One region of the Carnobacterium sp. CS13 genome, then DNA from elsewhere that is predicted to be linked to it. Evidence: predicted binding sites of a transcription regulator. Region 1 holds the regulator's gene; the other holds the start of a gene.
The links. Region 1 encodes LexA, which represses DNA repair genes until DNA is damaged. Its sites were predicted from a motif close to CNAACANNTGTTNG; they were not measured.
Positions count from the first base shown of each region.

Region 2: parE (DNA topoisomerase IV subunit B) is a predicted target of LexA. The motif match lies at 3,596-3,609, and genes of this name have one in related genera.

Region 1 is NZ_CP067364.1:1,174,769-1,190,350, reverse strand. It holds gene rpsB (30S ribosomal protein S2) at 1-769, opposite strand, end outside; gene JHE06_RS05805 (DsrE family protein) at 974-1,300, opposite strand; gene JHE06_RS05800 (DEAD/DEAH box helicase) at 1,354-4,581, opposite strand; gene JHE06_RS05795 (lysophospholipid acyltransferase family protein) at 4,877-5,497, shown strand; gene JHE06_RS05790 (ABC transporter ATP-binding protein) at 5,814-7,598, opposite strand; gene JHE06_RS05785 (ABC transporter ATP-binding protein) at 7,598-9,349, opposite strand; gene JHE06_RS05780 (YneF family protein) at 9,465-9,701, opposite strand; gene tkt (transketolase) at 9,889-11,892, opposite strand; gene JHE06_RS05770 (DUF896 family protein) at 12,012-12,254, opposite strand; gene lexA (transcriptional repressor LexA) at 12,417-13,040, shown strand; gene JHE06_RS05760 (adenine phosphoribosyltransferase) at 13,110-13,622, opposite strand; gene recJ (single-stranded-DNA-specific exonuclease RecJ) at 13,646-15,582, opposite strand, start outside.
Region 2 is NZ_CP067364.1:1,309,873-1,325,454, reverse strand. It holds gene hslU (ATP-dependent protease ATPase subunit HslU) at 1-949, shown strand, start outside; gene codY (GTP-sensing pleiotropic transcriptional regulator CodY) at 970-1,779, shown strand; gene JHE06_RS06375 (aldose 1-epimerase family protein) at 1,819-2,697, shown strand; gene plsY (glycerol-3-phosphate 1-O-acyltransferase PlsY) at 2,757-3,359, opposite strand; gene parE (DNA topoisomerase IV subunit B) at 3,803-5,806, shown strand; gene parC (DNA topoisomerase IV subunit A) at 5,796-8,249, shown strand; gene pflB (formate C-acetyltransferase) at 8,551-10,779, shown strand; gene pflA (pyruvate formate-lyase-activating protein) at 10,881-11,642, shown strand; gene JHE06_RS06345 (LysR family transcriptional regulator) at 11,775-12,722, shown strand; gene JHE06_RS06340 (manganese-dependent inorganic pyrophosphatase) at 12,775-13,704, shown strand; gene thpR (RNA 2',3'-cyclic phosphodiesterase) at 14,617-15,201, opposite strand; gene JHE06_RS06330 (YcjF family protein) at 15,186-15,582, opposite strand, start outside.

The sequences.
Region 1 (15,582 bases):
CTTCAACAACTTCAACGATTTCTTCGATTGATGCTGTTTCAGCAGCAGGAGCTTCAGCTGTGAAAGTTTCTTCAACAACTTCGTCTTGTCCTTGGTTTCCTTCGATCATAGCGTCAGCCATTTTTGAAGTAATCAATTTAACAGCACGGATAGCATCATCGTTTGATGGAATGATAACATCGATTTCATCTGGGTCACAGTTAGTGTCAACCATAGCCACGATAGGAATGTTTAATTTGTGTGCTTCTTGGATTGCAATACGCTCTTTACGAGGGTCTACAACAAACATTACGTCTGGAATTCTAGGCATATCTTCGATTCCGCCTAAGAATTTTTCTAAACGGTCACGTTGTTTCAATAAGATACCGACTTCTTTTTTAGGAAGGACTTCAAATGTTCCGTCTTCTTCCATTTTGTTGATTTCTTTCAAACGTTTGATACGTTTTTGGATAGTATCCCAGTTCGTTAATGTTCCACCTAACCAACGGTGGTTTACATAGAATTGTCCTGAACGGATTGCTTCTTCTTTAATAGCTTCTTGTGCTTGTTTTTTAGTACCTACGAATAAAGCGATTCCGCCGTTTTCAGATACTTCTTTCATGTAGTTGTATGCTGCATCAGCTAACTTAACTGTTTTTTGTAAGTCGATGATGTAGATACCGTTTCTTTCTGTAAAGATAAAACGTTTCATTTTCGGGTTCCAACGACGTGTTTGGTGACCGAAGTGTACGCCTGCTTCAAGCAATTGTTTCATTGAGATTACTGCCATGATTTGTTTCCTCCATTTGGTTTTTATTTTCCCTCCCTCAAAATCAACTGTAAGGAGACTTGATTGCTCAAGCACCGTCCTTTACATCCTTTGAGGTGTGAAATAGTTTGGTGTTTTAGCACCGTTTATTATTATATAGTTTCTTGATGAATAAATCAAGCCAAAAAGTTTGTTTTGCCAAAATAAATGAATAGCTGTTTTTTATTAAGGTTTCACATAAGCTGCTCCTGCTTGTTGTTGTACAACCAACTCCATTACACCTGAAGGCACGATTTTAATTTCAGGTGCAAGATCATTTTCTTTGATTTCATGTGCGCGTAAAGCGTTATTGCACGCTACAAACCAAACATGTTGCTCAATCAAAGGCTTGATTTCTTCTAAAAGAACAGAATCAAGATATCCTTTGACAGCTGCGGCATTAGCCACCACTTCAATTTTGAGAGAAGCTTGGGCTTTTTTTAAGTTTCGAACATTTCCTAAGACTAAAGACCATTTCTCTAATTCATCAATGTGCAAAATAACATCTGCCACCTGAATCACTTCCTCTCGTTTCTTTGATTTCTATTCCTATTCACTGATCAAATTTAGTTTCCAATACTCAAAATTTCACGAATATCTGATTCCGTTAATTGATTCAATGATTTTTGATCCCCAGCTTCAGCAGTTATAACTTGATCAAATAGAGCTTTTTTCTCTTGCTGAAGCGCATTGATTTTTTCTTCAATGGTTCCTTCAGCTATCAAACGCCAAACTTCAACGACTTTCTTTTGTCCTAAACGGTGAGCACGACCGGCAGCCTGCTCTTCTACAGCAGGGTTCCACCATAAGTCATATAAAATAACGGTGTCTGCTCCGGTTAAGTTCAAGCCTGTTCCACCTGCTTTTAATGAAATTAGGAAAATTTCCTTTTCGCCATCGTTGAAGCGATTGACCATTTCTAAACGCTCTTTTGGTTTTGTTTGGCCGCTTAAATAGAACGTATCTACTCCTTCAGTCGCTAGTTCTCTTTCAATAATCGTCAACATAGAAGTAAATTGCGAGAAAATGAGTACGCGCTTGCCGCTTTCTTTAGCAGTCGCCAATAGGTCTTTTAATTGCTCTAATTTTCCTGATTCTCCTTCGTAGTCTTCCAAGAATAATCTTGGATCACAACAAATTTGACGCAATCTCGTTAATCCAGATAAAATTTCAATACGATTTTTACGGAAATCTTCACCGGACATGTTTTGTACACTTTCTTGAATACGTTGTAAATAAGCTAGATAAACCGTTTTTTGCTCTTTGGTCATGGAACTGTATAAATTTGTCTCGATTTTATCAGGCAATTCTTTTAGCACATCTTTTTTAATTCGGCGCAATACGAACGGACGAATCATTTTCGCAATTTGTTCATAAGGCAATGTTTTGAACTGTTTAATGCTAGGGAAAAAGCCTGGCATGATCAATTGAAAAATAGCCCATAATTCTTCTATCTTATTTTCTATAGGTGTCCCGCTTAATGCAAATCGTTTCTTAATGCTCAGTCCTCTAAGTGCCTGGGCTGTTTTAGTATGGTAGTTCTTTACCATTTGTGATTCATCCAATGCCAGCAAGCTAAATGTCTTCTTTTTATAAAGGTCGGCATCTTGTCTAAAACTTGGGTATGAAGTAATTAAAACCTGATTGGGTTGAACAGAATCGATGATAGCCATTCTTTCTTCCGCTGTACCAGCAACTACAAAGTTTTCAATCGAAGGTGCAAATTTTTTGAATTCATGATTCCAGTTATAGGTTAACGATGCTGGAGCCACAATCAAGAAAGGATCATTTTTACCTTTTTCTTCAATTTCAGAAAGGATATAGGTGATGACCTGGATTGTTTTACCCAACCCCATATCATCGGCTAATATACCGCCAAATCCGTATTTCGAAAGCATCTTCAACCATTTGTACCCAGTGATTTGATAAGGCCTTAAATCAGCGTGTAATCCTTTTGGCACAACTGCTTCAAATTGATCCGGAAAGTTTAAATCTTGTATCAAGTCTTGGAACTTTCTAGAAAGGGTTTGTTTATTTTTTTCTTCCAAACCAAACTTTTCATGTAATTCCAATCCGCGGTAACTTGGCAAACTGATTTTTCCATTTTGAAAATTCTTCAATACTCTCAATTCGCTTAATACATCACTAATTTGTTTAAAGTTATCGGTTTCCAAGTCAATTAAAGTTCCATTGTCTAATTTATGGAAAGCTTTCTTTTCGCTTAGACTTTTTAAAACTTTATCGACCTCTTCTGAAGTAATTCCACCGATATCAAAGCGAATATCTAAAAAAGATCCATCGTTTTGGACGTCTATACTTGTTTCAGGATCGATTTGATCTAAAAACATACTGTCTAATAAATCATCCACATAAATAGTAGCCTCTAATTCAAGTGTGGGGATTTCTTGTGTAAACAAGGTATAAAAATCCTCGTCCCGCACCATACGTTTAGTATAACTTGTTTCAGTCCGATGGTAATTGTATTCTTTTAGACGATTTAATATACTCATTTCTTTTTGGCTGTCCCGAATAATTTGGACCCCCACGTCTGGCAATTGGTTTTCTTCAGGATTGGTTGACAAAACCAATTGTTTATAATTGAACTCAACGGTTGCGTGAACCGCTTCTTTTTCATATCTAAAATAAATAATCGTTTTTAAAGGTTCTTGGATAAATGAATTTTTCAATGCTTCATCAATCGTCACCTCTCCCATTTTTGTCAATAACGGCATAACATAAGCTGTGAAATCCGGCATGTTTTCTGGCAATATTTCGATATCTTTCCCATCGTAACGCTGCAAAAAGTAACGCAAAGGTTGAACTGTCCGCAATTGCTCCTTAGAGGGCTGAAAGATAACATTTCCAGAAATGAACCACTGGTATTCATCTAAATAACTGTCAATTAGGTTTAATGTGTCTAATATAACTACACCGTTTCTTTGAAACAATTCAAAAGAAATAGGCAATTGATTTTCCACAAAAACAACCGTTTTATATTTATTTTTACCATTCACGAATTGAAGATTGCCGCTATCTTGAAGCATTTGTAACGTTAACTCAGCGAGTATAGGCGACAAAACTAGGTACCGCTTGTTATTCGTTAACAATGTCGCTTCTTTTTGATTGCCGATGATCAAAGCATTCGAATGAATTTGTTTTTGAAGAAAATCCATGATTGCTGCATCTTCGTCAGTTAACTTAATTTGTTTAAAATCAATCGTCTGACCAGGTTTTATTTCAAACACGCTTTGAGCTGAAAAACTGTCAAAAAAGCTGGTTAAATCTTTAACAATATAAAGTTTATCAACACCAGCACGGATACTTAAGGCAAAAACTTCGCTTTTTGACCGAACGAGTGCTGTACTTAATGGTTTCGTTTCTATTTTATATTCCAGCTCCAAAATGCGGTTCTTTTGTAAAGGAGTTAAAGTTTCTCTGTGTTCATTTAAGAAAACCCGCGTAAATGATTCCGTTAACTCTTGTCCTGGGTTGGGTGAATCAGCTGCAACTTCTTTGGCATTTTCTTCTGTCATTATCCGACTGATTCCACGATCGCGCAGTTCTAATTCAACCGCTACCGTGTGTCTACAATAACCGTGTTCCTTCCAATAACTGCATTCACAATAGTCGTCTTCTTTAGTTGTACCATCTAGTTCAACACGATAAATTTCATCTCCCATAACTTCAGCAACCCATACCTTTTTTTCAAAATAAGAATTGATTGAAAGGACTCGTTTATCGGCGACATATTTTCTAGCTTGGTCAATAACACGTTCTGGAATACTCCACTTCATTCAACGTTCCCCTACTTTCATACATTTTACCTTTTACATCTTGATTTTTAACTATCTCTCTATTCTACGCCATTCTTGTACAAAAAGAAAACTTTTTCATTCATTTTAATAAGAGCCGGTTTTAATAAAAGCAAAATCGAGTCTGTCGCTTCTTCTTTTTCCAAATACTTTGGTGAATTAAACTAAGATAAAATTGCTTGTTTTTTTGAAATAGCTTGCTAAAACAACTCATCTCGCTCATAATTATACCATCACAATATCGTTCAGTCATCTGAACGCGAAAGGTTGAAAGCCATTGTTTTTTAGAGTATTACGTAGTATCGTCGGTTTCTTATTAGCCATTTTAAATGGGAATGCGCATTATCAAAATAAAGAGAAGCTGCCTAAAGAAGGTTCTTTCATTTTAGTAGCTCCTCATCGTACATGGATCGATCCAATTTATTTAGCACTAGCTGCTAAACCTCATGAATTCACGTTCATGGCAAAAAAAGAGTTGTTTAAAAATCCAATTATGGGATGGGTCATTCGTCACGCTAACGCTTTTCCTGTTGATCGCCAAAATCCTGGACCAAGCGCTATCAAAACACCTGTAAAAATTCTAAAACAAGGAGAGCTTAGTCTTGTTATCTTTCCCACGGGAACTAGACATTCTTCTGAGCTCAAAGGCGGTGCAGCCACCATCGCAAAACTAAGCGGTGTGCCCATTATCCCAGCAGTTTATCAAGGTCCTTTGACCGTTTCAGAGCTGCTTAAACGAAAACGGATAACGGTCCGCTTTGGTGATCCGATCACCATTGAAAAAAGCACAAAATTAACTAAGGATAACTTGAAAGGTATCGAAGAACAAATTCAGCATGCCTTTGATCAACTGGACCATGAAATTGATCCAACTTACAAATACGATTACCACAAATAATTCATTTTATTACCTAAAAAAGGCAACGCTTCAGCTGAAGTGTTGCCTTTTTTAGGTTCTATCATTTTGGGTGTTGGTAAGTGAAATGACTATATGCTACAATCTTGAAATTTTTGGAGGAATAGTGGCTGCTTGTAGCCATGAAAAGGATTCAATGCGAATTACGAAGCGTTTACGCTTCGTTTGAGGCTTGAAAACCTGGAGACCCAAAGAGGCTCCAAGCGGTCCCATGGCTTTCTACAAGCAAACACGTAAGTTCCGAAGGAAATTTCAATCTAAGAGACACCAACACGATTTGATAAAGATCCCTTTTTTACTATTTCACCAGACCATTGTTTTGAAGTCGGTACATTTCATGGTAAACACCATTTTGTTTAATCAATTCGTCATGTGTTCCTTGTTCGATGATCTCACCATGATCTAAAACTAAAATCATATTGGCATCACGAATGGTTGACAATCGATGGGCTATGGCCAATGTAGTACGCCCTTGCCGCATTTTATTCAGACCTTCTTGAATCAATGCTTCTGTCTCTGTATCAATATTGGCTGTTGCTTCGTCCAGTATCAGTATTTTAGGATCCGTTACGATTGTACTAGCAAAAGAAATCAATTGTTTTTGACCACTGGAATAACTTGCTCCTCTTTCAATCACTTTCGATTCATACTGATTAGGCAGCTGCTCAATAAAGGCATCTGCTTGAACAAATTGAGCAGCGGCTTCAACTTGACGATCAGTAATGGCGGGATTTTTCAGACGAATATTGTCATTAATGGTTCCGTAAAATAAGAAGGAGTCTTGCAAAACCAACCCCATTTTGCTACGCAATTCCTCAATCGGGTATTTTTTGATCGAAATACCATCAATTAAAATATCCCCTTCCGAAAATTCATAAAAACGCATCATTACATTGATAATAGAACTTTTCCCACTTCCTGTATGACCGACTAGAGCCACTGTTTCGCCGGGATTCGCCGTAAAGGTAATGTTATTTAACACATTCTTTTTACCATCATAAGAAAAACTAACATTTTTAAACTCAATTTTCCCTGCTTTGATCTTCGCAGAGCTATCAGGTTCTTGCTGAGGCGTGAGTTCTTGATTATCCAATACATTCAATACCCGGTTACTTGAGACCACGCCATCTTGAAAAATACTCAAGCTATCCATCATACGAACCATCGGATTGAAGAAATTTCGCACATAAGAAGCAAATGCATAAATAACACCAACTCCAACCGCTCCAGTTAAAGCGTTGTATCCAAAAAAGCTTAAAACGACTACCAAAGCTAATGTATCCAATAAGTTAATGATCGGACCAAGCAGCAATGCATTGGCTTTAACCATGGCATAACGCGATTCGAAATAAGAACTGTTGGTTTTTTCAAAATCTTTTTGCAATCTTTTTTCTTGTCGAAATTGTTGGATGATACTCATTCCAGAGATTGATTCTGCCAGCTTTGTATTTAAGATACTCAGCTTTTCACGCATACTCCGGTAGATCGTCGAACTGTATTTTTGATAATACCAAATAACTATCAGTAATACTGGAACGAATAACATGATCCACAAAGTGATTTCCAAACTTAATAAAGCCATCGCAATAAAAGAAGCTACAACTCCAAAAATCCCTTGCAAAACGGTAAGAAATACTTCAAAAAACTCTTTGATCGTCTCAGTATCATTGGTTACGCGCGTCACGATTGAACCAGCAGGCGTTTGATCAAAAAATCTCATCCCTAAAGTATGCAATTTAGTAAACACTTTGTTCCGGATATTCTCCACTGTTTTTTCAGAGGCCAAATTAAACAGGTACAGGTTTAAATACCAAACAATAATTTTGAGCAAGGTTACTCCGAAATAAGCAGCGGCAAATAAACCGATAATTCTAGTTGTGGCTGTTTGCGTTGCTAGATAATCATCCATAAACGTTTGTAAAATACGAGGCAACACTACATTCGTTATAGCCACTAATACTCCGAAGAAAATAGCCATAAAAAATTTACCTTTAAACGGGGCGCCAAATTTAAATATTCTACTCACAATTTGGAACTGTTCTTTAAGAGGAAAGGATTTTGACCCACTTGTTTTTTGCTCCATTAGTCTCCCCCTCCTTCAGTTGTTCTTTCCAATTGCTGTTTGTCATACATTTCTTTATACCAACCATTGAGAGCCAATAATTCTAAGTGAGTCCCGCGTTCAATGATTTTTCCTTCTTCGATAACGATGATCTCATCAGCATGCAACACACTGCTGATGCGATGAGCCGCAATAATCGTAGTTTGTTCTGACCGTTCGTGTTTCAAAGCATTCAAGATAGCTTCTTCCGTTTTGGCGTCCACAGCTGAAAGTGCATCGTCCAAAATCAACAGTTCTGGTTTGATGATTAGAGCACGAGCAATTGAAAGCCGCTGTTTTTGACCGCCGGACAATGAAACTCCGCGCTCTCCCACTAAAGTATCGTAGCCTTGCTCCATTTCCATAATATCTTCATGAACAGCTGTTAGTTTCGCTGCATGCTCGACTGCGGATTGATCTAATTCTTGATCTGCAAAACGAATGTTTTCTTTGATGCTCGTTGAAAACAAAAATTGGTCTTGCGGCACATAACCGATATGCTGCAATAGAGCATTTAAAGAATAATCCCTAATGTCTGTATTTCCATATCGGATTTGGCCTTTATAGCGGTCGTATTCACGCAATAACAATTTGAACATAGTTGTTTTCCCGGATCCGGTTTTACCAACTACTCCAAGTGTTTGGCCTCGTTTCAATTCAAAATGAATGTCTTGCAAAACAACTGCAGAGCTTTTTGGATAACAAAACTTTTCAACAGTGTAATCGATATCTCCTGTGATGGCAGTTTGAATGGCATCAGGATTTTCAACGATTTTAGATGTTTCTTGCAAAAGACCTTCAACCCGGTCGTAGCTTGCACTACCTCTTTCTAGAATATTAAATAACCGTCCAATGGCAAACATGGGCCAGACCAACATCGCGATATAGTTGATAAAGGTAACAAAGTCACCGATGGTTATCGCATTAGTCATCACAAGATGTCCTCCGACGATAATGGTTAAAATATAAGAAATACCAATAATAAAAGTCATTACTGGATCAAATAAAGAATCAATTTTATAGACTTTTCTATTTGCAGAAACAACCTGTGCCGTTTTTAATTTGAAATCTTCCACATCTTCATTTTCCTGTCCAAAAGTTTTAATCACTTTCATTCCAGAAATGCTTTCTTGCGTTTTATCGTTCATATGTGAAAATGCAGCCTGTGCTTTACGGAAACGTGTATGCAATTTAGAACCCAGCACCCGCGAAGCAACTCCTAACAAAGGCAAAGGAATCAAGGCAATCAATGTAAGCCGCCAGTCAACCACTATCATCATAGCTGTAATCGTTATGCCGCCCGTAATAATAGAATCCACAAAAGTTAAAATCCCGCCTCCAGCTACGTTTCGGATGGCATTTAAGTCATTCGTCGCATGTGCCATCAAGTCTCCTGTACGGTATTTTTGGAAAAAACTATTATCCATCTCCGTAAAATGATCGAATAAACGTTTCCGTAAAATCCGTTCTAGCTTAGCGGATGTTCCCCAGATGTTCATACGCCAAATATAGCGAAAAAGATATTGCGTAAGAGCTGTGACAGTTAAGATAATGAGCCATTTAATCAAAACTATTTTGGTCAAAGAACCTTGTTTGATTTCATCGATCACGATTCCAAGGATTCTCGGTGGTAATAGTTGTAAAATTGAAACCAGAATTAAAAAACTGATTCCTGTAATATAGGCTTTTTTCTCTTGTTTAAAAAACCAACCTAACTTTTTATAGACGCCCATATAACTTTTCACCTACTCCCTTTTTTGTCCTTTTAAAAGGCTGTTTATGAAATAAAAAATGCGAACAGAAAAAATCTGCTCACATAAATAATATAAGCAAAACATCATATGCCGCTTATTTTTTTTTATTTGCTTTATCTGATTGCACTTTCATCGATGCCATCATTTGTTTGATTTTCTTTTCAGATGGTTTTTGACCCATTTGCATCATCAACATACGTAAAGTATCTTCATTAATTGGCGGGTTCTTTTTGAAATAATCCATCATGTATTTTCTTGCTAAGAAAAATCCACCAACTAAACCTGCAATTAACGCAAGAATAATAAAAAGTATTGCTAAACCTGTGCTCATTTCATTCACTCCTTTCAAAATCTCTCAATGGTTAATTGTACTAGACTTTAAACTAAAAATAAATAGCTAAACGCCTTACTTAAGAAAAAAATGTACCGTTTGCCTGAAGATCTTTCAATTTCCATATAAGAAAGCCATGTGAATTGAACTGTTCTCAATCCACATGGCTGACAAATGAAGAAATAGTCTATAGCTTACTGTAAGCCGCTACAACATTTTCCACTGTAAACCCATAATTTTCAATAACCGTAGCACCAGGTGCACTCGCGCCATATTTGTCGATGGCTACCATAGCTCCATCTAGACCAACATAGCGTTCCCAGCCAAAGCTGGCGCCCATTTCAATGGAAACCCGTTTGCGGACGGCATTCGGTAAGACAGACTCTTGGTAAGCTGCGTCTTGTTTTTCAAATAGATCAAAACTTGGCATCGAAACCACGGAGACATCTTTCCCGTCTGCTTTTAATGCTTTTTGAGCCTCTAATGCTAAGGCTACTTCAGAACCTGTCGCAATCAAGATGCCTTCAGGCGTTTCTCCTGATTGAGGTGAAAGAACATAAGCCCCTTTAGCCACGCTTTCTTGCGCTTTTTCTTGTGTGCCTGGTAAAACCGGCAAGTTTTGACGAGATAAGACCAATAATGTCGGGTGATCCGTTGACATTATTGCGATCTTCCAAGCAGCGGTTACTTCATTCCCGTCTGCTGGACGCAAAACAGTTAAATTCGGCATGCCGCGTAAGCTAGACAAGTGTTCAACCGGTTCATGGGTCGGTCCATCTTCGCCGACTGCCACCGAATCATGGGTAAACACATAGGTTACCGGCAATTTCGAGATCGCCGCTAAACGAATCGCTGCACGTAAATAATCGGTAAAGACAAAGAACGTGCCGACATAGGTTCTTGAACCACCATGTAAAGCGATTCCGTTAGCAGCAGCTGTCATCGCAAACTCACGGACACCGTACCAAATATTGCGGCCCTCATATTGTCCCGGTTGGAAATCTTTTTCTCCAGCAACCATCGTGTTGTTTGAAGACGATAAGTCGGCTGATCCGCCCCAGAAATAAGGAACTTTTTCAGAGATAGCAGTCAAAACTTGGCTTCCGGTAACACGAGAAGCTAAAGCGTCGTCTTCTACGGAGAAGCTTGGCAATTCACTGTCCCAACCTTCTGGCAGTTCAGTAGTCATCGACAATTCGAATTGAGCCGCTAGCTCAGGGTAATCTTTACGGTAAGCTTCAAAAGCAGCCGTCCATTCTTTTTCCGCTGCAACGCCTTTATCGACCATCGTTTCTTTGAAACGTTGTGCTACTTCAGCGGGCACGAAGAAGTCTTCGCCTTCCCATCCGTAAGCTTTTTTCGCTGCTTCGATCCCTTCGGGACCTAGTGGAGCACCGTGGACTTTATGAGATCCCGCATTAGGAGCCCCAAAACCGATCACCGTTTTCACTTCGATCAAGGTTGGTTTCGTTGTTTCTGCTTTTGCTGCTTCAAGTGCAGCATTGATTTCGTCTAAATCGTTTCCATCTTTTACTAAAATATAGTGCCAATTGTACGCTTCAAACCGTTTTCCAACGTTTTCAGTGAAGGCTTTTGAAGTCGGTCCATCCAATGAAATATCATTCGAATCGTATAACATGATCAGTTTACCTAACTCTAAATGACCCGCTAAACTTGCTGCTTCTGCAGAAACCCCTTCCATTAAATCGCCATCGCCACACAAAGCATACGTGTAATGATCCACGATTTGGTGATTTTCTTTGTTATACGTAGCGGCTAAATGGGCTTCAGCCATTGCCATTCCTACAGCATTTGCGATCCCTTGTCCTAATGGACCAGTAGTCGCTTCAACCCCATTGGTATAGTGAACTTCTGGGTGTCCAGGAGTCTTACTTTCCCATTGGCGGAATTTTTTTAGATCATCAATCGACACCTGATAGCCTGCAAGGTGTAAAAGGCTGTACAACATCATTGAACCATGGCCGGCTGAAAGGACAAACCGATCCCGATCCACCCACGTTGAATTTTTAGGGTTTACTTTTAATTGTTGCGTCCAAAGAGTATACGCCATCGGCGCTGCCCCCATCGGCAAGCCTGGGTGACCAGAATTGGCTTTTTGCACTCCGTCTATACTCAGTGTTCTAATTGTATTTACCGCTAATTGGTCCGTATTGTCAAACAAGTAAATCATCCTTTCAATTGTAATACCTCTATTTTACTGTTTTATTCCCATTGAAGCAATCACTGAATGCATTTTTTATAAAGACAGTCTTTCTTTCCTCATACCTGCACTATTTATCGCTCCATTTGTTAGGAACGGTCGTGGATGCCTTTTTCTTTTTGGATTTCTTTCAATTTATCGGGAGTCACATCGTTGCCTTCCTCATCAACAACTTTTAGTCCTTCGATATGATTGCGCATTCCTCCTCGAAAAGCCGCTAAATACGCTTCGCGAAGTTTTTTTTGTTCTGCTTGTTCAGACAAGCTCAGCCCTTCAGCTTTAGATTTATTTGCTAATTCATTGATTCTGGTCAATTGTTCTTTAGGTAACATTTTACTCACTCCATTATTTGTATTCTTTAGCTACTATACCAAAAAAATCCTATAAAATACATCAAATTGATTTTTAAATATAGCGAACATTTGTTTGATTCGCATATAATTTTATGGTATTCTATGAATAAGAAATATATAGGAATTGAGGTGCAGCTATTTATGCGTAAAACTCCAGAATCTAGACAAATTGAAGTATTACAATATATCCACGAACAAGTCCAATCAAAAGGTTACCCACCGACTGTACGCGAGATTGGAACAGCCGTTTCTTTATCTTCTACATCGACTGTCCATGGGCATCTGTCCAGATTGGAAAAAAACGGGTTTATCCAACGAGATCCTAGTAAACCGAGAGCAATCGAATTAACAGCTACGGGGTTATCAAAATTAGGTGTTCAATTAAAACAAATTCCTTTGCTAGGAACTGTTACAGCGGGCGAACCCATCTTAGCAGTAGAAGAAGCGACCGATTATTTTCCGCTTCCGCCAAACTTAAAACAAGAAAGCGAATCGCTTTTCATGTTGACTATCCGTGGGGAAAGCATGATCGATGCTGGGATTTTTGATGGTGATGAAGTGATCGTCCGCAAACAATCCAGCGCCAACAACGGAGATATCGTTATTGCCTTGACCAATGAAGACGAAGCAACATGTAAGAGATTTTATAAAGAAGATCATTATTATCGTTTGCAGCCGGAAAATGAGACCATGGATGCTATTATTTTAGATGAAGTATCTGTTTTAGGAAAAGTCGTAGGACTTTACCGCAGCCATATATTTTAATACAAAAAGTCGCTAAACAAATTTTGTTTAACGACTTTTTATATTGTCCATTATTAGTTTATCAAGCTTCTAGTATTCCATTAAAGCTAAAATATCGTATCCTTTAATTTTGTCACGTCCATTTAAATCGGTTAACTCAACTAAGAAAGCCATACCGACTACTTCTCCTCCTAGTTGCTCAATCAATTTGACTGTTGCCGCAATTGTTCCACCAGTAGCTAGTAAATCATCGCAAACCAGCACTTTTTGTCCAGGTTTGATAGCATCTTTATGAATTTGCAAAACGTCATTGCCGTATTCTAAACCATAGTTGACTTCGACTGTGTCACGAGGCAATTTTCCTTTTTTACGTGCCGGCGCAAAACCGATACCTAATTCATAGGCAACGGGACATCCTACAATAAATCCACGAGCTTCAGGTCCAACAATCATATCCACGCCTTTATTTTTTGCGTATTGAACGATTTCGTTGGTAGCATAACGGTAAGCTTCTCCATCTGCCATTAAAGGTGAAATATCACGAAAGATAATGCCTTCTTCGGGAAAATCGGGTACATTTGCAATATATTTTTTTAAGTCCATTGAAACTTTTCCTCCATCCAATTTTACAGTTCTTTTTTCAACTGTTGTTTTAACCAGGTTTCTAGTTCAGTAAACCGACTATAGATCAAAGCTTCTTCAGCTGCTATTTTTTTCAAACGGTTTTGATAAGTAGTCGATTCAGTCAACTCTTTCTTTTCAGCATTTGGAACAATATTCATAACACCGTCTTTTATTGTAACAAATCCTACTTCAAAAAACACAGAAATCATAAAAATCAATAGTTTTTCTTTTATTTTCAAATGCGTTGCTAATAAACTTATTTTATGACGAACATCAATATCAATATGAGTTGCAGTATACTTAAAAACTTGTGAAAATTGCATCCGACTAGGTATTCCAGTAAGATAAGCTTCTTCTTGGTTAAAGAAACAAGCCACAACCTTTGTTGGCTCTACCTGATTCAATACAGTGCTTAATAAAGTTAAATCTGAGGGGCAATCAACTAAAATAAGTTGATCCGTGTGCAGGATAAAACCCTCGGCACTTTCTTGATCAGTGATCAAATGACTGTAACTTGTCTCAGTGATGCTGCTTTCATATTGTTGATAGTTTTTTTCATTGAAAAATAAATAATCAGCAGGTGCCATCTGCCAAATTGCTGGAGCGATTTGAGTACTTCTCAAATCAAAAACTTGCACTCCCTCAATTGCCAAGTCTTCAATCATCAACTGAGGCTTACGCAACCCATTCCATTCATTAATGCTTAACTGTCCTACAATCGATAGTTCAGCATCAGCACCAATCTCAGCTGCAACAGGGCCGAATTGAAAACCGATCACATCTAAAGCTGCTGTTTCATCCGCTATTTTTAATTTCAAATGTGCATTATCTCCGCCGATACGTCGAACATCTTGTGCTTTTACATTTTCGAATAAAAAGACCGGTTTAGGATTATCCGTTCCAAAAGGAGCAAGCTTTTGCAGCTCTTCGATTGATTCCACGCTACTCTCAGCTATGGTCAACCGTTCATCAACTACGATTTCTTCCGTTAACTGCTCAGCTAAACCGCTTTGCAGTAAGAAAGCATTGAGTTCTGTTTGAATCGCACCAATATTCTCGACAGGCAGTGTCAAACCTGCTGCCATATGGTGTCCGCCAAAATTCGTCGTCAAGTGACTGACATCTTCTAATGCTTCATACAGATGGTAAGCTGACACGCTTCGTCCTGATCCTTTAGCTGTCCCATTCGTCCTATCCATATTCAATACAATAGCTGGTTTTCCAGTCTTGCCAACCACTTTGCTGGCCACGATTCCTAAAACTCCTTCATGCCAGCCTTCTTTTGCTAATACATACACATGCGGGTTCGCATCGCTTTTTTCAATCATATCAAAAGCTTCAGCTGTGATGGTTGAAACCAAGGCTTGTCGTTCTTTATTTTTCTCATTAATTAACTGAGCTAAGGAATTCGCTTCGGCCTCATCGAATGTCGTCAACAATTCTACAGCAGGAGCAGCCTCGCCTAAACGCCCAATCGCATTCAACCGAGGGGCTAAAATAAAGCCAATCGTCTCTTCATCCACTTCTGATTGCTTGGCTCCAGCCACCTTGCATAAAGCAGCTAAACCCACTCTTTGCGATTCTCTTAAAACAGCTATTCCTTGCATGACCAAAGCCCGGTTTTCTCCTAATAAAGAAACTAAATCCGCCACGGTACCAACAGCTACTAAATCGAGTAATTCAAGTGGAACTTCACCCAGTAAAGCAGTCGCCAGCTTAAACGCTACTCCTACTCCTGCCAAATCTTTAAATGGATAGTGGCCATTTGGATGACGGGGATGAACAATTGCATAAGCCGCTGGCAAGATTGCAGGCAATTCATGATGGTCGGTTATGACTACATCAATTCCTAACTCATTGGCTTTAGCAATCGCCTCATGTCCTGAAACACCATTGTCACAGGTAACGATCAACCCAGTTCCAGCTTCGATCAATTTTT
Region 2 (15,582 bases), 140 kb from region 1:
TATGTTCCAAAACATGGGAATGAATGTGGGACCAAAACATCCTGAAGAAGAGGAAGAAGAAGTTACTGAAGCCATCTCGACCAATCGAGAAACCATCAAACAACAAATTCGTGATGGTTTATTGGACACTAGAGAAGTGACGATCGAAGTTGAGGAAAATAAAAAAGCTAAAAGTTCCCCTATGAACGCTGGTCTAGAACAAATGGGAATTGATTTGAATGAAACGTTAGGAGCAATGCGTCCTAAAAATAAAGTGAAACGTTCTGTAACGGTTAAAGAAGCCATTGAAATCTTGATTCAAGAAGAATCAGAAAAATTAGTAAACCGTGAAGACATCCATTCTGAAGCCATTCGTTTGGCGCAAGATTCCGGTATTATTTTTATTGACGAGATTGATAAAATCACATCTAAAGGCAGCAATTCCGGAGAGGTTTCTCGCGAAGGAGTCCAACGAGATATTCTGCCGATCGTTGAAGGATCACAAGTATCGACAAAATACGGTACGATTCATACTGATCATATTTTGTTTATTGCTTCAGGAGCTTTCCATGTTTCGAAACCAAGCGATTTGATTCCTGAATTACAAGGACGTTTTCCAATTCGTGTTGAATTGGATGATTTAACGAAAGAAGATTTTGTTAAAATTTTAACAGAGCCTAATAATGCTTTGATCAAACAATATGTTGCTATGTTGGGGACAGATAATATTGATGTAACGTTTACTTTTGAAGCCATTGAGCAATTAGCCGATATCGCTTATCGTGTAAACCATGAAACCGACAATATTGGTGCGCGTCGTTTGCACACTATTTTAGAAAAATTATTAGAAGACCTATTGTTTGAAGCACCAGATATGCAAATGGGCGAAATCACCATTACTAAAAATTATGTCACTGAAAAAATTGAGCATATTGTGGAAGACAAGGATTTAAGCCGGTACATTCTATAATAACTATTTGGAGGAAGAACATGAGTGGTTTACTTCAAAAAATGCGTAAAATCAATAACATGCTTCAAAAAAAAGGCGGCGTAGTAAGCAACGGCTCGATAGAAGAAGGGAATTTGCCCTTTACTGATATGGCTGTTATCTTAGGAGACGTTTTAAATGCCAATACTTATTTGATCGATGAAGCCGGTAATCTACTTGGCTATACCGAAAAGCATGAAATCAACAACGAACGAGTTAAAGAAATGCTGGATGCTAAGAAGTTTCCGCTTGAGTATGCTTTAAGCATGCTCGAAATTAAGGAAACACGTACCAATATTGGTATTGAAAGCGACTATACAGTCTTTCCTATTGAAACGCGCGATTTGTTTATAGATGGGTTAACCACTGTTATTCCTATCTATGCAGCTGGTGAACGATTAGGGACGTTGATTTTAGCCCGCTTAGCTCCTCAATTTGATGATGATGATCTGATATTAGGAGAACATGCAGCGACGGTTGTGGGGATTGAAATTCTCTATAAGAAATCTACTCAAATCGAAGAAGAAGCTAGAGATTCGGCTAATGTCCAAATTGCCATTAAAACATTGTCTTATAGTGAATTGAAGGCTGTCAAAGCTATTTTTGAAGAATTGGGCGGCTTAGAAGGACGGCTGACTGCTTCGAATGTAGCGGATAAGATCGGAATCACACGTTCGGTGATTGTTAATGCCTTAAGAAAATTAGAATCTGGCGGCATCATCGAATCTAAATCACTTGGAATGAAAGGGACGTATATTCGTATCCATAATACCAAGTTTATCGAGGCTTTAGATAAAGAATGGGCTTACTGACAACCAATAATAAAGAAACGGGATTAAAGGGGGATATCAATGAGTATTAAATTAGAAAACCAAAACTTAATTGTTACTATTTCTGAAAAAGGTGCAGAATTAACGAGTCTAAGAAATAAAGAAACGGGTATTGAGTACTTATGGCAAGGCGACCCTGCTTTTTGGAATAGACAAGCACCGGTTTTATTTCCAATCGTCGGACGATTAAAAGACGATCAATATGAATACAAGAACAAACGATACTCGATGTCACAACACGGTTTTGCAAGAGACTACCCTTTTAATATAACCCAACAAAGTGAAACAGCAGTAGCTTTACAATTATCAGCCGATCCTTCTACTAAAGAAAAGTATCCTTTTGATTTTCGTTTAACGATTACTTATCGTTTAGAAAACCAAACTCTTGATGTTGGTTATTTAGTTGAAAACTTAAATCAACAAGAAGAAATGTATTTTTCAATTGGAGGCCATCCAGGGTTTAACGTTCCTCTAACCTCAGAGACCGTTTTTGAAGATTACTATTTGAACTTTTCACCTAAGCGTTCTAGAACGCTTATCCCTTTAGAAGGGCCTTATCTAGATCTCGAAAACCGTACATTAGCTCAAACCAATACGGATATCGCTTTAAAAAGAGCTTTATTTGATCAAGATGCATTGATTTACGAAACTAAAAGGAAAAATACATTTTCTATCCAATCAGACAAAACCAAGCATAAAGTAGCCGTAACGTTAGAAGGATTTCCATACGTTGGTATTTGGTCTCCTCCTAAACAAGAAGCTCCGTTTGTTTGTATTGAACCATGGTTTGGAGTGGCAGATTCACTTGATGCAACTGGACAATTAACAGAAAAGCTAGGTATTCAACACCTGGCTCCGGCTGAACAATTTAATTGCCACTATGAAATCGCTGTTGATTGATTTAGTGCAAAAAAACGCCTGACAGATAAAAATCTGTCAGGCGTTTGATTTGTTGAGGATTACTTTTTTGTTTGAGACGAATCTTTTTTATAACCAAATCCAAATGGAACTTTGCTTTCTGTTCCGTTACGGATTCTTTTGATATTATCTTTGTGACGATAGATGATAAAAACAGTCAAGACAGCGGCAATCGTTGTTAAAATCCAATCGTTTGTCAAAAGGGTTGACGGCGTTATAATCAGTAAGGCCAGCATACTTGAAAAACTGACCATCCGTGAAAAGAATAAAATCACTAAAAATAAAACCACGCAGAAAATAAAAAAAGTCGGATTGTATGCCAGAAGAACCCCTGCGCTAGTAGCGACTGCTTTTCCGCCTTTGAATTCAGCGAATATTGGGAATGTGTGTCCTAGGATGGCTCCTAGGCCTAATACCATTGGATTCAAATCAGAATGCACTAAGTAGGGCAAACTCGCTGCTAATGTTCCTTTTAAAACGTCTGCTAGCAATACAAGTATGCCAGCTTTTACGCCTAATACACGAAACGTATTAGTGGTTCCTGAATTTCCACTGCCATAATTACGAATATCTTTTTTATATAGTTTTTTACCTAACCACACTCCAGATGGTATAGAACCTAAGAGGTAGGCTGTAATAAACATGAGTATAATTTTTACCAACTTCACTCACTCCTAACTCAGCAACTTGATTGCCGATAAGCCATATTTTACCACTTATTCTACTGTAAGGCTAGTTAAAATCGATTGAATAAAGCTGAACCAAATTATAGAGAGAGCATTGTTTAACGGTTGCAAAAGAATTGAAATTAAGTTGCCTCTTGCGTTTTACTATGAGAACTAGTTTAATAGTAAAGCAGGAGATGTGCATTTTTTGAATGCGAACATACTTTCCCTTTTTTTACAGAAATAGCGATTTTTTCTTTTCAATCGTTGTTAGATAGAGTATTATTGAATAGATGCTTAGATAAATAAACGGATGAATACGAAGTGAGCTTTTTAATTGTGCACTTGAAAAAGGATTTTTTTGAGGTAAGTTTTAATTAACGCACTAAGTAACTCGTAATAATGGTTAAGGAGTTTTTTTAATGCCAAAAAAAATAAAAGTAGAATACAACGATGAATCCATTCAAGTTCTTGAAGGATTAGATGCTGTCCGTAAAAGGCCGGGAATGTATATTGGGTCAACAGATACTAGAGGTTTGCATCATTTAGTATATGAGATTGTTGATAATTCCGTAGATGAAGCTTTATCTGGCTATGGTAATGAAATAATCGTTACTTTACACAAAGACGATAGTGTTAGTATAAAAGACAATGGACGCGGAATGCCAGTTGGAATGCATTCTTCAGGCGTTTCGACGATCCAAGTTATATTTACTGTGCTGCATGCCGGTGGGAAGTTTGGACAAGAAGGCGGTTATAAAACATCGGGTGGTTTACATGGTGTAGGTGCAAGTGTGGTTAATGCACTTTCTGAGTGGCTGACCGTTACTGTCATTCGAGATGGCACAGAGTACCAACAACATTTCGTAAACGGCGGAAAACCAAAAGGAGCATTAACAAAGAAGAAAAACAATCGCGGAAAAAACGGAACAACGGTTCATTTTAAACCGGATGCGACAATCTTTTCTACCGTTAATTACTCTTATGATGTCTTATCAGAAAGGCTGCGAGAATCAGCTTTTCTTTTGAAAAATTTGCGGATTGAACTGATTGACGAGCGAAACGATAAATCTGACGTTTTCCATTATGAAGAAGGAATCAAAGAATTTGTCGCTTATTTAAATGAAGATAAAGATACTTTAACACCAGTTGCTTATTTTTCAGGAGAGAGCAACAGTATGGAAGTGGAGTTTTCGTTCCAATACAATGACGGCTATTCAGAAAACATTTTATCGTTTGTTAACAACGTGAGAACCAAAGACGGTGGAACACATGAATCAAGTATGAAGACGGCTTTAACTAAAACATTTAATGAATATGCCCGTAAAGTAAATCTGTTAAAAGAGAAAGAAAAAAATCTTGAAGGCAGTGACTTTCGAGAAGGGTTAGCCGCGATCATTTCTGTTCGTATTCCTGAAAATTTGTTGCAATTTGAAGGTCAAACCAAAAGCAAATTAGGGACGGCACAAGCTCGTGGAGCCGTAGATGCGGTCATCAGCGAACAAATGGGTTTCTATTTGATAGAGAACGGTGAAATGAGCCAACAGCTCATTCGTAAAGCTCTTACCGCGCGAGAAGCTCGAGACGCTGCCAGAAAAGCCCGTGAAGAAAGCCGAAACGGGAAAAAACGCAGAAAAAATGAGTCATTGTTATCAGGTAAATTGACGCCGGCACAAAGTAAAAATGCTAAACGTAATGAATTGTACCTCGTGGAGGGAGATTCTGCAGGTGGATCAGCTAAACAAGGACGTGATCGTAAGTTCCAAGCTATTTTACCGTTGCGTGGAAAAGTTATCAATACTGAAAAAGCTAAATTACAAGACATCATGAAAAACGAAGAAATCAATACAATGATTTATACGATCGGTGCCGGGGTAGGGCCTGAATTTGATATAGAAGCCTGTAATTACGATAAAATCATTATTATGACCGATGCAGATACCGATGGGGCCCATATTCAGGTGCTGTTGCTGACCTTCTTTTATCGGTACATGAAACCGTTGATTGAAGCGGGTAAAATCTATTTAGCTTTACCTCCATTATATAAACTATCAAGAGGAATCGGTAAAAAAGAAAAGATAGCCTACGCTTGGACGGATGATGAATTAGTAGAAGTAACGAAAAGATTTGGTAAAAACTACATTTTACAGCGTTATAAAGGGTTAGGTGAGATGAATGCGGATCAGCTATGGGATACGACAATGGATCCTGAGACTCGAACCCTCATTCGTGTTAGAATCGATGATGCTGCACAAGCAGAACGACGTGTTTCTGTTTTGATGGGAGATAAGGTTGAACCTCGACGCAAATGGATCGAATCTCATGTTGAATTCTCACTAGAAGAAGGCAGCAGTATTTTAGACAATGATCAACTTATGGAAACATCGGAATTAGAAAATGAAGGAAGTGCTGTAGATGGAGAATAGAGCGGATATTCAAGAACTGACTCTTGAAGAAGTTATGGGAGACCGCTTTGGACGTTACTCAAAATACATTATCCAGGAACGTGCTCTCCCAGATATTCGTGATGGTTTAAAACCGGTTCAACGTCGAATTTTATATGCCATGAACGTAGAAGGCAACACTTCTGAAAAAGGCTTTCGGAAATCGGCTAAGACAGTCGGAAACGTTATCGGGAATTATCATCCGCATGGAGATAGCAGTGTATATGAAGCGATGGTGCGGTTGAGTCAAGACTGGAAACTACGTGAAGAACTGGTTGAAATGCATGGAAACAACGGAAGTATGGACGGTGACCCGCCAGCAGCAATGCGGTATACAGAAGCTCGTTTATCTAAAATTGCGGAAGAACTCTTACGCGATATCGAGAAAGAAACCGTTGATTTTGTTTTAAACTTTGACGATACAGATGAGGAACCGACTGTTTTACCTGTTCGCTATCCTAATTTGCTAGTCAATGGTGCAACAGGAATCTCAGCAGGATATGCAACCGATATCCCTCCGCATAACTTAAGTGAAGTCATTGATGCAACGATGCACTTAATAGATCATCCGAATGCAAAGGTATCTGACTTAATGGTTTACTTAAAAGGACCAGATTTCCCTACAGGCGGTATTTTGCAAGGGCTAAGCGGGATTAAAAAAGCTTATGAAACCGGAAAAGGAAAAGTCGTTGTCCGTTCAAAAACGCGTATTGAAGATTTAAGAGGCGGAAAACAACAAATTGTTATCAACGAAATTCCTTATGAAGTCAATAAAGCTGTATTAGTCCGGAAAATGGATGAAATCCGGATCAACAAACGAGTGGATGGTATTGCTGAGGTTCGAGACGAATCGGATCGTACCGGATTACAAATCGTTGTAGAATTGAAAAAAGAAGCAAACGCTAACGGAATATTAACTTACCTATTGAAAAACACCGATTTACAAGTTTCATATAATTTTAATATGGTAGCTATTGACCAAAAACGACCGAAACAAGTAGGCATTTCTCGGATGCTAGAAGCGTATCTTGAACACCAACGGGAAATCATTACACGACGCACCAATTTTAATCTAAGAAAAGCTGAAAGCAGATCTCATATCGTCGTCGGTTTGATCAAAGCACTTTCTATTTTAGATCAAGTTATCAGTGCGATTCGAAACAGTAAGGATAAGAAGAATGCAAAAGATAATATCATTGAGCAATTTGACTTTACTGAAGCACAAGCCGAGGCAATTGTTTCTTTGCAACTGTACCGATTGACCAATACGGATATTACAGCGCTGGAAAGTGAAGCAGATGCTTTGAGCAAAGCCATTGCTTCTTTCAAAAAAATATTAACGAGTCCAGCTGAGATGAGACGCGTGATGAAACAAGAGTTAGCTGAGATTAAGAAAAAGTATGGCAGCCCGCGTCGGACAGTCATTGAGAATGAAATTGAAGAGTTAAAAGTGGAGACGGAAGTGCTTGTAGCTCAAGAAGAAGTGATTGTTTCCGTGACAAAAGAAGGGTATATCAAGCGAACCAGCTTGCGTTCCTATGGAGCTTCGAAACCTGAAGAAATTGGAATGCGTGAAGGTGATTATCCAATTTTCATTGAACAGATGAATACATTAAACCATCTCCTGCTTTTCACTACTAAAGGGAATATCATTTACCGGCCAGTTCATGAATTGACAGAATTAAGATGGAAAGATATCGGAGAACACCTCTCTCAAAATATCACCTTTGAGACAGACGAAATGGTTCTTAAGGCATTTGCCTTAAAAGACTTTAATCCGTCTGCGACCTTTACCTTGATAAGCGAAGAAGGATTTATTAAACAAACGAGCGCAGCAGATTTCGTGGTTGGCCGCAGTTATCGAACAAAATCGTTCGTAGCTATGAAGCTGAAAACAGATTCAGATGCTATCGTTAATGTCGTTTACACTGAAGATCAAACAGGACAAGATGTCTTTTTAGTTACTCATCGTGGTTTTGGCTTACGCTACCCACTGGCTGAGGTTCCGATAGTCGGAGCGAAAGCAGGAGGAGTAAAATCCATCAATCTTAAAGATGGCGATTATGTTGTTAACGGGATATTATTTGAAGCGGAAGCCCCTAAGACAGAAGTCATTCTTGTTACTCAACGTGGTTCTGTTAAGAAAATGAATATCCATGATTTTGATTCATTAGGACGAGCCAAACGTGGCTTATTGGTATTGAGAGAATTGAAAAACAATCCTCATCGAGTTGCCTTTTTATTAGATGGTGAAAAAAATCAGGAATACATTATTTTAACTGAAAAAGATAACGCGTTCGATTTATCTAGTACGAGTTATCAAATTAGCGATCGCTATTCAAATGGTTCATTTATTTTGGATGAAGCTACCGATGGAGCACCTGTTGATGTACACAAAAAAGTTGTCTATGAAATAAAAGAATAGAAAAAAAGAGTGCGAAGAGATTCGCACTCTTTTTTTGTACTACAACGAGCGGATAAAAGTCGCGTATACTAGTACAGAAGTATTTAGAAAATATTTTTGTGAAATGACAAACATAAACAAATAAACCATCTGCAGTTTAATGAACGTTTATTCTAAAGGAAATTTAAACAAAAATATGTTTTAATTATAAAATACTATGGAATATAGCGTTAATAAGATTGTTTTATTTTTAACTTGTGTTATACTGAGCATGTAAAAGCTGTTACATAAATATTTTAATTTATAAGGAGGTTCACTTATAATGGAACAATGGCAAGGGTTTAAAGGGAAAGTATGGAAAGAAGAAATTAACGTACGTGAGTTTATACAACAAAACTATCAGCCTTATGACGGTACTGACGAATTTTTAGAGGGTTCTACTGAGGCTACCGCTGCATTATGGGAACAGGTGATGGAATTAAACAAAGCTGAACGCGAAGCAGGCGGGGTATTGGACATGGATACTAAGGTGGTTTCCACGATCACTTCTCATGCTGCAGGCTATTTGAATAAAGAATTGGAAAAAATAACTGGATTTCAAACTGAAAAACCTTTTAAACGAGGATTGCAGCCGTTTGGAGGTATTCGCATGAGCGAACAATCAGCTGAATCTTATGGATTTAGCATTGATCCTGAAGTTTCACACATTTTTCGCGATTATCGTAAAACACACAATCAAGGTGTATTTGATGCCTATACTCCAGAAATCCGTGCTGCTCGCCGCAGCGGAATCATTACAGGTCTCCCGGATGCTTATGGACGCGGAAGAATCATTGGAGATTACCGCAGAGTGGCTTTATATGGCGTAGATCGTTTGATTGCTGAGAAAAAAAGCGATTTAGCTAATACAGGATACGGTACTATGAGTGAAAATGTGATACGCGACCGTGAAGAATTAAATGAACAAATCAGAGCTTTGATCGAATTGAAAGAGTTAGGACATATCTATGGCTTTGACATTTCCCAACCCGCTTCAACAGCCATTGAAGCTTTCCAATGGTTGTATTTAGGCTACTTAGCAGCGGTCAAAGAACAAAATGGTGCTGCTATGTCATTGGGACGGACTTCTACTTTCTTGGATGTTTATATCGAACGTGATCTCGCTAATGGAACGTTAACTGAAGTTGAAGCACAAGAAATTGTTGATCACTTTATTATGAAGCTTCGCTTAGTTAAATTTTCTCGGACTCCAGACTACAATGATTTATTTTCTGGCGATCCTACTTGGGTTACCGAATCAATTGGTGGCGTAGGAGAAGATGGACGTCATCTCGTCACCAAGAATAGTTATCGTTTCTTACACAGTTTAACGAACTTAGGACCTGCACCTGAACCTAACTTGACGGTACTTTGGTCAACGCGTTTGCCGGAAAACTTTAAAAAGTATTGTGCAAAAGTTTCAATCGCTTCCAGTGCCATCCAATATGAAAACGATGACGTTATGCGACTTGAATGGGGAGACGATTATGGGATTGCGTGCTGTGTTTCTGCTATGCGGATCGGCAAACAGATGCAGTTTTTTGGCGCTCGTGCTAACTTAGCAAAAACTTTATTATACGCAATCAACGGCGGGGTAGATGAAAAACTAAAAGTTCAAATCGGGCCTAAATATCAGCCGATCACTTCAGAGTATTTAGACTATGACGAAGTAATGGAAAAATATGATGCAATGATGGAATGGATCGCTGGTTTGTATTTGAACACATTGAATATCATTCATTACATGCATGATAAATACTCTTATGAACGCATTGAAATGGCCTTACACGATAGCGAAGTAATGAGAACTATGGCGACTGGTATTGCTGGGTTCTCTGTAGTCATTGATTCCTTATCAGCTATTAAATACGCTAAAGTCAAAGCTATTCGCGACGAAAACGGCTTAGTCACTGATTATGAAATTGAAGGGGACTACCCTAAATTTGGCAATAATGATAATCGTGCAGATGATATTGGCATCTGGTTATTAAAAACATTTATGTCAAAAGTAAAAAAACACCCCACATATCGGGGAGCAACACACACAACATCTATTTTAACAATCACATCAAATGTCGTTTACGGTAAAAAGACTGGAAACACTCCTGATGGACGTCGTGCAGGGGAACCTTTTGCTCCTGGTGCGAATCCTATGCACGGGCGTGATACACATGGAGCATTAGCAAGTTTAAATTCAGTGGCTAAAATACCTTATCGTTACTCTTTAGACGGCATTTCAAATACGTTCTCGATTATTCCTAAAGCATTAGGGAAAGAAGATGAGGTTCAACAATCAAATCTAGCAAATATGTTAGACGGCTACGTAAAAAAAGGCGGGCATCATCTAAACGTGAATGTCTTTAATCGAGAAACGCTGTTAGATGCTATGGACCATCCGGAAGATTACCCGCAATTAACGATCCGTGTCTCTGGCTACGCTGTAAACTTCATTAAGCTAACGCGTGAGCAACAGATGGATGTTATCAACCGTACGATGCACGGCAGTATGTAAAAATAAACGTTGATGTTATACTTTTTAGAAAATAATGTATGTCTGGCACACTTTCTTTATAAAAAAGAAAGTGTGCCTTCTAAAATAAAGGAGGTTTTATCATGAGGGATTTAACTACCGGTTATGTGCATTCAACAGAAAGCTTTGGATCAGTAGATGGTCCTGGAATCCGTTTTATCGCTTTTATGCAAGGCTGTCGTATGCGTTGTGAATTTTGCCATAACCCAGATACTTGGAATATGGGAGGAGGGACACCTTACACTGCCGATGAATTACTCGAAGAGGCATTAGCTTATCGTGAATATTGGGGAGAAAAGGGCGGAATCACCATTAGCGGAGGGGAACCACTGCTGCACATTGATTTTCTAATTGAACTTTTTAAAAAAGCTCAAGCTGAAGGCGTTCATACAACGCTTGATACATGTGGTCAACCTTTTACGTATGATGATCCTTTTTTTAGCCGTTTTGAAGAATTGATGAAATACACAGACTTACTCTTATTCGATATCAAGCACATCGATGACGAAAAACATAAAAAGTTAACAATGATGTCGAATAAAAACATTTTAAATATGGCTCGTTATTTATCGGATATAAAAAAACCGGTTTGGATCAGACATGTCTTAGTCCCAGAACGATCAGATGTGGATGAAGATTTGGTGCGTTTAGATGAATTCATCAAATCTTTGGGCAATGTCCTTAAAGTTGAAATCCTGCCTTATCATAAATTAGGGGTTTATAAATATGCGGCATTGAATATCCCCTACAAATTAGAACACATCGAACCGCCAACTGCAGAACGCGTAGAAAATGCCAAACGACTCTTACATGTGGATGAGTATACCCTGCATCAAACGGTATAGTGCTTAAGTGAATTTATGACACGAAACAAAGGAAGAGCAATTTTTAGTTGCTCTTTTTCTATTTGTTTATTAGAATGAGAGTAACTATTTACATAAGAAACTGGTTATAATGAAAGAGGTGACGTTAATAATATGGATCAGAAAAAGGTATCTATTTTTTCTTCAAAAACATTGGATTACTTTTTGCAGCTAGCTGAAACCATGAACTACACAAAAGCAGCTCACATTTTAGGGATCTCACAACCAGCCTTAACCCAACAAATTAAAAAGATTGAGCGCTCAATTGATGCGCCGTTATTCTATTCTATTGGAAAAAAGTTATATATGACCGAAGCAGGGCAGACTATGCTGCGGACAACGCACTCTATTTATACGATCTTAAATAATGCCTCTAACGAGATACAAAAAACAACAAATTCTAACCAAGGCGATGTTAAGTTAGGCTTATTGTCTTCTATTGAAGATAAAATATTCATGCAATTTATCATGAATTATTTTAAGGAAAATCCCGGAATCAAAGTAACGCTTTATATGCTGACTCGTGACGAAATCTGGCATAAATTAGAAAACAACAAAATCGATTTAGCTATTATGTATTTACCTGATCAAAAGATAATAAATTGGAAACCATATTCTTCACGAAAAATTATTGATGAAGAACTGCTTTTTTTACACCATAAAGAAGAATTGGCTGATCAAGAAACCATCATGTTAAGTCAAACGACCAATCATCCATGGGCCGTTTATCCTGATACATATTACATCAATGATTTACTGCGTGAGGCCTTTAAAAACCAACTGTCTGACTGGCCTTCAATTTCTGGCTTTTTTACGACACCGGAACAATTGTATGAATTTAGCGAAGCTACAAAAAGCTTTACTGCATTGCCTAAATCATTTGTGCGTGCCAATCAAGATAAAATGTCTGCTAGAGCATTATCGTTCGAACCGCCCATCGTTTTTCAATTATCTTTTGTTTACCGACATGATAAAGAGTTGATTCCGCGAATCAAACGTTTTTTAGAAGATTTTGATCATTATTTAAAAGAAGTAGATTATTCTACTAGACTAAAAACCTAAATTAGTTGATAATAGAAAATAGAGTTAAAAGAGTAAAGGAGCGTTATTATATATGAGTAAAGTATTAATTTTTGGTCACCAAAATCCAGATACAGATGCGATCGCATCTGCTATTTCATTTGCTTATCTGCAAAATCAATTAGGGGTAGAAGCTGAGGCAGTAGCATTAGGCGAAGTAGGCGAAGAGACACGTCATGCCTTAGATTATTTTAAATTTGAAGCTCCGCGTGTTGTTGAAACAGTAGCAAATGAAACCGATAAAGTTATGTTAGTCGATCATAACGAATTTCAGCAAAGTGTGTCAGACATTCGCGATGTTGAGATCTTAGCAGTAGTCGATCACCATCGTATTGCTAATTTTGAGACCGCTAATCCTTTGTATTACCGTGCTGAACCTGTAGGGTGTACAAACACGATTTTGTTGAAATTATACAAAGAAAATAACATTGAAATACCTGCAGCATTGGCAGGGTTGATGTTATCAGCTATCGTATCAGATAGCTTATTATTCAAATCGCCAACGTGTACAGAAGAAGATATCCAAGCAGCTAAAGAGCTTGCAGAAATTGCGAAAGTCGATGTTAATGAGTATGGCTTAGAAATGTTAAAAGCTGGTACTGATTTAAGTGAGAAATCAGCAATTGAACTGATTGATATGGACGCTAAAAGCTTTCCAATGGGAGATAAACAAGTTCGAGTAGCTCAAGTGAATGTTGTTGATGTAAACGACGTATTCTCTAAACAAGCTGAATTAGAAACAGCCATGTTACAAACCAACGAAGCAGAACAATATGATTTGTTTGTTTTAGTGGTAACCAATATTTTAGATAGCGATTCAGTTGTGTTGGCTGTAGGAAATCCTATTGAAGCTGTAGAAGAAGCTTTCAATGTTACATTAGAAAACAACAAAGCTGTATTAAAAGGAGTGGTTTCACGTAAGAAACAAATCGTGCCACAATTAACAGCAGCGTTAACGAAATAAAAGATGAATACAAAAACGGATCAAGCTGATAATAGGTTTGATCCGTTTTTGTATATAAAATTCTATCAAATGAAACTTAGAATGGTTTAAAACTATTTTAAAGTCGTTTAAAGACATACGGTCATAGAAAGAACTTGAAACGAGCTTAAAATCGTCCTAAAAAGCAGATATTTTGATAGAAGTCCGCTTTTTAAGCAAGTTAACTACTCTGTATAATATATATTATGTAAACTAGTAAAAATCGAAATTACTGCCTTATATAGGTTCCAAAACATTTATCAGTTATCCTCTCTTTTTGGTTCGTTTTCTATTTTTTAAATCATTTAATCATTCAGTTGCAGTTTTTATATTTCTTACCGAATAAAAATATTTCTATGATTAATTATGATCTCTAGCGGAATATTTTATACTAACTTATGATCATTATATTTATATTTAGAGTATTTTTTTCAGATCTTTTTATTCGCTCGCTAAAATTATTTATGCATTAGAAAATAAATATTGTTTTTAAATCGATTACCTAATAATTTAAATTAATTTGATCGTATCCATAAAAAATGAATTTATTCGATTCAATTTTATATAAATTTTTAAATAATTGGGTTTGTTTATTGTATTTAAGGATAAATGGTTATTTTGAAAAATCAGGTTCATTAAAGCAATGCAATTCTTTTTTTTGTGGTGAAACTTCCTTTAAAGAGCTTTAATGAATCAAAAACTCAGTTTATTTGCTAACCAAATGAGGTTTACGCATTGAAGTTCTTTGATTTAAGCATTATAGAAAGCCTTTTCATTTATTGAGCAAAAAAAACAGCTTATTTAACCTCCTTCTTTGTTCCCTGCTCTCTTTTTAACCATAAAAGCAGCGAACCCCTCTCTTAAAACAGAACAGGGCAATGAAAAGAGAGGGATTCACAATAGCTGTTCAAAAATTGGCAAGTAACGCAATGTTTCATTAATTTGTTTGCTCTCGTATAAAACAACCTTAGTGACTTCAACAGTATTGACTTTTGGCCAGCTTAATTTTGGTTCTATTTCTTTTATGGGTGCAGTTAGAAGCATTTTTCTTCCAATTGTAATATGAGGCAAAAACGCTGTTTTTTTTATTTTTAACTGTTGGTTTTCTTGAAAAGTCTGTTGCAGCCGAGTATACAAATCAAATAAGGTAGGGTTATTCTCTATCCCTGTCCAAATCACTTGTCTTTTCTTCTTTGTAAATTGCCCCAGGTGATCAAATGTTAGATAAAAAGGCTCAACTATTTCGGCTGATGCTGTGATTATCTCTTTTAAAGGTTGCAAGTCGCTATCTTTAATTTCTCCGATAAACTGAAGGGTCAAATGGAGATTATCCTTAGAAATAAATTTTCCTTTTTCAGTATAAGGTCTTAATTGATTTTGTATGTCCGTCAATTCTTCTTTCACTTGATCCATTTCAAGTCCAATAAAAACACGTTTATTGAAAGAATTACTGTTGCTGTCTCTTATTTCTTTTTCCATGGCCACCATTTCTTCTTCGTTTTTTGTTGTTCAAGGTTATTTTCAGAAAGCTCTTCGCTATTGCTTGAAACTGACTTCCCTTTTTTTAACCGTTCTTCAAATTTATCCCGCATTAACTTTTCGATATTCTTTAAGTCAGGATATTTCCCTTCTTTTTCTCCTTTAGCAATAATCGTCATAACTTCAATGTAGCTCAATGCTAGTGCGGTAGTCATAATTGAAGCCGTTGTGCCGCTGATTAGTCCACCAACAATCGTTCCAACGCCTGGAATCAATTTGATGACATTGGATACAATGTACTTACCAGCATAAGTTGCTCCCCCAGTTCCCCCGATAGCGGCTACCAAACTAGCTATAGTAGCTTTATCCATTGAAATTCCA